2 regions of the Streptomyces incarnatus genome follow, and region 2 is predicted to be linked to the other one. Evidence: riboswitches for the same ligand, from Rfam matches in the RefSeq annotation. Region 2 holds a riboswitch; the other holds the start of a gene.
What was found. Region 2 has a riboswitch for glycine ahead of gcvP (aminomethyl-transferring glycine dehydrogenase). Riboswitches for the same ligand answer to the same signal wherever they lie in the genome.
Positions count from the first base shown of each region.

Region 1: another riboswitch for glycine. It lies ahead of gcvT (glycine cleavage system aminomethyltransferase GcvT); the one in region 2 lies ahead of gcvP (aminomethyl-transferring glycine dehydrogenase).

Region 1 covers NZ_CP011497.1:2,717,837-2,721,234, reverse strand. The annotation lists gene gcvH (glycine cleavage system protein GcvH) at 1-234, opposite strand, end outside; gene gcvT (glycine cleavage system aminomethyltransferase GcvT) at 344-1,471, opposite strand; glycine riboswitch at 1,514-1,626, opposite strand; glycine riboswitch at 1,627-1,724, opposite strand; gene ABB07_RS11925 (AAA family ATPase) at 1,881-2,555, shown strand; gene ABB07_RS11920 (enhanced serine sensitivity protein SseB) at 2,598-3,389, shown strand.
Region 2 covers NZ_CP011497.1:7,153,729-7,157,126, forward strand. The annotation lists gene ABB07_RS32410 (DNA polymerase IV) at 1-594, shown strand, start outside; gene ABB07_RS32415 (PRC-barrel domain-containing protein) at 516-887, opposite strand; glycine riboswitch at 1,007-1,101, shown strand; gene gcvP (aminomethyl-transferring glycine dehydrogenase) at 1,269-3,398, shown strand, end outside.

The DNA of each region.
Region 1 (3,398 bases), 4.4 Mb from region 2:
GGTGATCTCACCGCTGACCGGCGAGTACAGGTCGGAGACCGACTTGGTCGACTCCAGCTCGCCGCAGGTCTCGCCCGCGGACACCGTGGAGCCGACCTCGGGGAGCTGGGCGTAGACGACATCGCCGAGCGCGTTGGCCGCGAACTCCGTGATGCCGACCGTCGACACGCCATCCTCGGCGGGCGACAGCCACTCGTGCTCCTTGCTGTAGCGCAGCTGCTGGGGGTTGCTCATGGCCTGAATTCTCCTGTACGCGCGGGAGTACTGATGACGGGGGGACTGCTGAAGCCGCTGCCGACCAGCGGAAACGTGGGCGGGGTCACACGGTGACCTCGCCCAGTGTCTACTTCTGGCGCTTGTAGAACGGCAGAGCCACGACCTCGTACGGCTCGTGGCTGCCCCGGATGTCCACGCCGACGCCCTCGGTGCCCGGCGCGGCGTGCGCCGCGTCGACGTAGGCCATGGCGATCGGCTTGCCCAGGGTGGGGGAGGGGGCGCCGGAGGTGACCTCGCCGATCACCGCGCCGCCGGCGACGACGGCGTACCCGGCGCGCGGCACCCGGCGGCCCTCGGCGACCAGCCCGACGAGCACCCGCGGCGGGTTCTCCTGGGCCTTGGCGGCGGCCTCCTGGAGCGCCTCGCGCCCCACGAAGTCGCCCTCCTTCTCGAACTTCACCACCCGGCCGAGCCCGGCGTCGAAGGGGGTGAGCGCGGTGGTCAGCTCGTGCCCGTGCAGCGGCATGCCCGCCTCCAGGCGCAGGGTGTCCCGGCAGGACAGGCCGCACGGGACCAGGCCGACGCCCTCGCCGGCCTTGGTCAGCGCCTGCCACAGCTCGACCGCGTGCCCGGGCTTCACGAACAGCTCGAAGCCGTCCTCGCCGGTGTATCCGGTGCGGGCGATCAGGGCCGGGACGCCGGCGACCGTGCCGGGCAGCCCGGCGTAGTACTTCAGGCCGTCGAGGTCGGCGTCGGTGAGGGACTTCAGGATGCCGGGGGACTCCGGCCCCTGGACGGCGATCAGCGCGTACGCGTCCCGGTCGTCGCGCACCTCGGCGTCGAAACCGGCGGAACGCTCGACGAGGGCGTCCAGCACCACCTGGGCGTTGGAGGCGTTGGCGACGACCAGGTACTCGGTCTCGGCGAGCCGGTAGACGATCAGGTCGTCCAGGATGCCGCCGTCGGCCTGGCAGATCATGGTGTAGCGGGCGCGGCCCACGCCGACGGAGGCGATGTTGCCGACCAGGGCGTAGTTCAGGAGCGCGGCCGCCCCGTCGCCGGTCACGGTGATCTCGCCCATGTGGGAGAGGTCGAAGAGACCCGCCTTCGTGCGCACGGCGATGTGCTCGTCGCGCTCGGAGCCGTAGCGCAGCGGCATGTCCCAGCCGGCGAAGTCGGTCATCGTCGCACCGAGCGAGCGATGCAGGGCATCCAGCGCGGTGTGGCGCAGCTCAGTGGGTTCGGTACTGCTCATCGGTCGGTCGTCTCCCAGGGAATGACAGGCGAGGAACAACGTTCCTCCCCATCTGTCATCGGAACCTGAGAGGTTCGCCAGGACCGCCACGGGGGCGATCACGGCTTGCACCTTGGGTGGAGCCACTGTCGCAGCGGCCCGCTTTTCAGATGTGCCTCGCCCGCGCGGTAACGGGGCCTGAGAGATTCAAGGGAGGGACTTGCTCCTTCGGCGTCCCAGCGAAGGCTGCTGGGAACTCTCCCGCGCGGATTCAAGCGGCCGGTATGCAGTTGGCGGCCACATCATTGCACGGCGAGCGGGCTTTTGTAACCGACCTGTGGCAGGACGCGGACCCCGCCACCGACATCGCCCATTACCTTCTCTTTACGCATCACGGGAATGAAGATTACCGAGCAGGCAGGGGAGGACGATCACGGTGAACAGGACCCCGGTGTACGCCACCGCCACGACCGGCATCGCGGTGCCGAGGCAGCGTCCCGCCCCGCTGCCGGTCGTCCGCGACCTGCGCGAGCGCGCCGGCCGCGGCCCGCGCGCCCTGGTCTTCGGCCCCCGCGACCTGGTCGTGATCACCGGCCTGCCCGGCAGCGGCAAGTCCACCCTGATGCGGCGCGCGGTCCCGGGCGGCCGTGTCGACTCCCAGGACACCCGGGACCGCTGGGACACCCGCGCTCCCCGCTTCCTGCCCTATGCCTGCTACCGGCCTCTGGTCCGCCTGGCCCACTACGCCGGTCTGCGCCGCGCGCTGCGCACCGGGGAGGGCGTCGTGGTGCACGACTGCGGCACCCAGCCCTGGGTGCGCGCCTGGCTCGCCCGCGAGGCACGGCGCCGCGGCGGCACCCTCCATCTGCTCCTTCTCGATGTCACCCCCGAGGCCGCCCGCGAGGGCCAGCGCGAGCGCGGCCGGGCCGTCTCCTGCTACGCCTTCCGCCGCCACCGCCGTACGACCGCCCGGCTGCTCGCCGTGGCCGAACGGGGCGAGCTGCCCGCCGGCTGCGGCTCGGCGATCCTGCTGGACCGCCCGGCGGCGGACGCCCTGCACCGGATCGAGTTCACGGGGGAGGGCACTGTCACAACCACCCGATAGCCTTCATGGTCACAGCAGTGGTTCCCAGCAGGCGGTAGGCAGATGGACTTCCCGGCGGACATTCCCGCGGACTTCCCGGCACAGGCGCACCCCCAGCCGCACGGCGGCTGGCCCGGCAACGAGCTGGAGGAGGTGCTCTCGGCCTCCCTCGGCATACCCGCGGCGGCCGGCCGGATCATCGAGGTGCTGGGCCGCAGCCTGCTCTGGATCCCGCTGCCGAACGGCGGCGGCCCGGACAGCGGCCCGCTCGACCTGCCCACCCTGGACATCGAGGGCCAGGTGTACGTCCCGGTCTTCAGCTCCGAGGAGCAGCTGCGCCAGGCGGCCGGCTCCCACATGGGGTACACCATCGCCCCCGCCGTGGAGTTCGCCCGCGGCCTGCCCCCGCAGGTCGGCATCGCGGTGAACCCCGACGCCCTGGTCGGCATCCCGCTCCCGCCCGCGGCGGTGGCCGAGCTGTGCCGGGCCGGCCGTACCCCGCTGGACGGCCCGAACACCGGCGCCCGGGTCCGCCTCTTCGAGCCCGACTGGCAGGAGGACCCGATCGACTTCCTCTCCGCCGCCTCCGCCGAGTTCGCCGAGACCGGCGTGGTCCGCACCGCCCGCCGCTGCCTGGCCGCCATAGAGACGGACGACCCGGTCATGTTCGTCGGCGTCGAACTCTCCCAGTGGGAGGGCGACCTGCGCACCCTCCCCCTGCAGGCCCTCGGCCGGGCCCTCGGCAAAGTCCCGGTCAAGTGGCCGGTCAACCTGGTCCTCCTGGACGTGACGGACGACCCGGTGGCCGCATGGCTGAGGACGAACGTGCGGCCGTTCTATCAGTACGGTCACTGATCAGCGGGC
Region 2 (3,398 bases):
GAGGACCTGTTCGCGCAGGCGATGCCACTGCCTCCGGCGGATGAGCCGGAAAGGGCTGAGGGGGAGGCCGTGGCGGAGCGGCCGGAGCCCGTGGAACGCCAGTGGCGCGCAGGGCAGGACATACGGCATACGGAGTACGGGCATGGGTGGGTGCAGGGGAGTGGGCTGGGGCGGGTGACCGTGCGGTTCGAGACGCCGCAGTCCCCTCCGGGGCGGGTGCGGACGTTTTTTGTCGATGATCCTGCGCTGGAGGCCGCTGATCCGTTGCCCCTGGTTTTGGAGCTTGCCCACCCGCCCGCCCGTCTCGGTCGGTCAAGCAGTGGCCGACACGGGGCTCCGCCCCGGACCCCGGAGGAAGAACACCGGACCTCGGAGGCGGATCACCGGGCCCCGGAGGTGGATCACCGGGCCTCGGAGGTGGATCACCGGGCCCCGGAGATGGGTCACCGGGCCTCGGAGGTGGGTCGCCGGGCCCCGGAGGTGGATCATCGGAGTCCGGAGGTGGATCAGAGGGCTCACGTCTCCTCCGAACCCGCCAGTTTGCCGAAGTCGTGGTCCGGTACGGGAGGAGGTGAGGTCACGTCCAGGCCGTAGTGGTGGTAGAGCTGGAGCTCCTGTTCGGGGGAGAGATGGCGGCCCACGCCGAAGTCCGGGGCGTCCTTGATCAGGGCGCGGTCGAAGGGGACGTGGAGGGAGCCCTCGATCAGTTCGCTCGGCTCCAGGGGGACGAAGGCGTCGCGGGAGAACAGGCCGGTGCGTATGGCCGCCCACTCGGGCACGCCGGTCGCGTCGTCGAGGTACACCTCGTCGATGGTGCCGATCTTGGTGCCGTTGCGGTCGAACGCCTTGCGGCCGATCAGGTTGCGCGGATCGATCTCGGTCTGCACGGTCCGTCTCCCTCCACTTGGTCGCAACTCATCCGTAAGCACTACGAAAGAGCACATTCAGGGAGGCGGCCACTCGAGGGCCCGTGCGTTGACCTCGCTGGTAGGCTGACAGCGGCTGCTGACCCCGTGCGGGAGAGTCCTCCGACCACCTCGGAGGCGCCGAAGGAGCAAATCCTCCCCGGAATCTCTCAGGCTCACGTACCGCACGGACGAGGTCACTCTGGAAAGCAGAGCGGGTGTCGACGGCTTCCGCTCTCACCGACGGTGAAAGCCGGGGCGTGCCCGGTGAAGCTCTCAGGTTGAGATGACAGAGGGGGAGGCCGTCCGGGCACCCGCGCCGTGGTGCCCTCGAAGGTCGTGTCAGACCAGGAGGCCTCCGCAATGACCGCCCATCGCATTCCGCTCTCGGAGCTCGAAGCGGGTATCCCGTTCGAGCAGCGCCACATCGGGCCCGACCAGGAGGCGCGGGCCAAGATGCTCGCGCAGGTCGGCTACGGCTCGCTGGACGAACTGACCGCCGCGGCGGTCCCCGATGTGATCAAGAACGCCGACGCCCTCGACCTGCCGGGCGCCCGCACCGAGGCCGAGGTGCTCGCCGAGCTGCGCTCGCTCGCCGACCGGAACCAGGTCCTCGACTCCATGATCGGACTCGGGTACTACGGCACCTTCACCCCGCCCGTCATCCTGCGCAACGTCATGGAGAACCCCGCCTGGTACACGGCGTACACGCCGTACCAGCCGGAGATCTCCCAGGGCCGCCTCGAAGCCCTGCTGAACTTCCAGACGGTGGTCGCCGACCTCACCGGGCTGCCCACCTCCGGCGCCTCCCTGCTCGACGAGGGCACCGCCGCCGCCGAGGCCATGGCGCTGTCCCGCCGCATGGGCCGGAACAAGAAGGGCCTGTTCCTGGTCGACGCGGACGCGCTGCCGCAGACCATCGCCGTGATCGAGACCCGGGCCGAGCCGACCGGTGTCGAGGTCGTCGTCGCCGACCTCAGCGACGGCATCCCGGCCGACATCGCCGCGCGTGAGATCAACGGCGTGCTGATCCAGTACCCGGGCGCCTCCGGTGCCGTACGCGACATCAAGCCGGTCATCGACCAGGCCCACGAGCTCGGCGCGCTCGTCACCGTCGCCGCCGACCTGCTCGCGCTGACCCTGCTGACCTCGCCGGGCGAGCTCGGCGCGGACATCGCCGTCGGCACCACCCAGCGCTTCGGTGTGCCGATGGGCTTCGGCGGCCCGCACGCCGGCTACATGGCGGTGCACGAGAAGTTCGCGCGCAGCCTGCCCGGCCGTCTCGTGGGCGTCTCCGTCGACGCCGACGGCAACAAGGCCTACCGGCTCGCGCTGCAGACCCGTGAGCAGCACATCCGCCGGGAGAAGGCGACCAGCAACATCTGCACCGCCCAGGTGCTGCTCGCCGTGATGGCCGGCATGTACGCCGTCTACCACGGGCCGGAGGGCCTGCGGACCATCGCCCGGCGCACGCACCGGTACGCCACCATCCTCGCCGAGGGTCTGAAGGCGGGCGGCGTGGAGATCGTGCACGGCGCCTTCTTCGACACCCTCACCGCGCGCGTGCCCGGCAGGGCCGCCGAGGTGGTGGCCGCGGCCCGGAAGAACGGCGTCAACCTGCACCTGGCCGACGCCGACCACGTGTCGATCGCCTGCGACGAGACCACCAAGCGGGCCCAGCTGGCCGCCGTGTGGTCCGCCTTCGGTATCGAGGGCGACATCGAGGCGCTGGACGCGACCGCCGAGGACACCCTGCCCGAGGCACTGCTGCGCACCGACACGTACCTCACCCACCCGGTCTTCCACCAGTACCGTTCCGAGACCGCGATGCTGCGCTACCTGCGCAGGCTGGCCGACCGCGACTACGCGCTCGACCGCGGCATGATCCCGCTGGGCTCCTGCACCATGAAGCTCAACGCGACCACCGAGATGGAGCCGGTCACCTGGCCCGAGTTCGGCCAGTTGCACCCCTTCGCGCCCGCCGAGCAGGCCGAGGGCTACCTCACGCTCATCCGTGAGCTGGAGGAACGTCTCGCCGAGGTCACCGGCTACGACAAGGTCTCCCTGCAGCCGAACGCCGGTTCGCAGGGCGAGCTGGCCGGCCTGCTGGCCGTACGCGGCTACCACCGTGCGAACGGCGACGAGCAGCGCACCGTCTGCCTGATCCCGTCCTCCGCGCACGGCACCAACGCGGCCAGCGCCGTGATGGCCGGCATGAAGGTCGTCGTCGTCAGGACCGCCGAGGACGGCGAGATCGACGTCGAGGACCTGCGGGCGAAGATCGAGCAGTACCGCGACGAGCTGGCGGTGCTGATGATCACCTACCCGTCGACGCACGGCGTCTTCGAGGAGCACGTCGCCGACATCTGCGCCCAGGTCCACGAGGCCGGCGGCCAGGTGTACGTCGACGGCGCCAACCTCAACGCCCTGGTCGGCCTCGCCAAGCCGGGCCACTTCGGCGGTGACGTCTCCCACCTGAACCTGCACAAGACG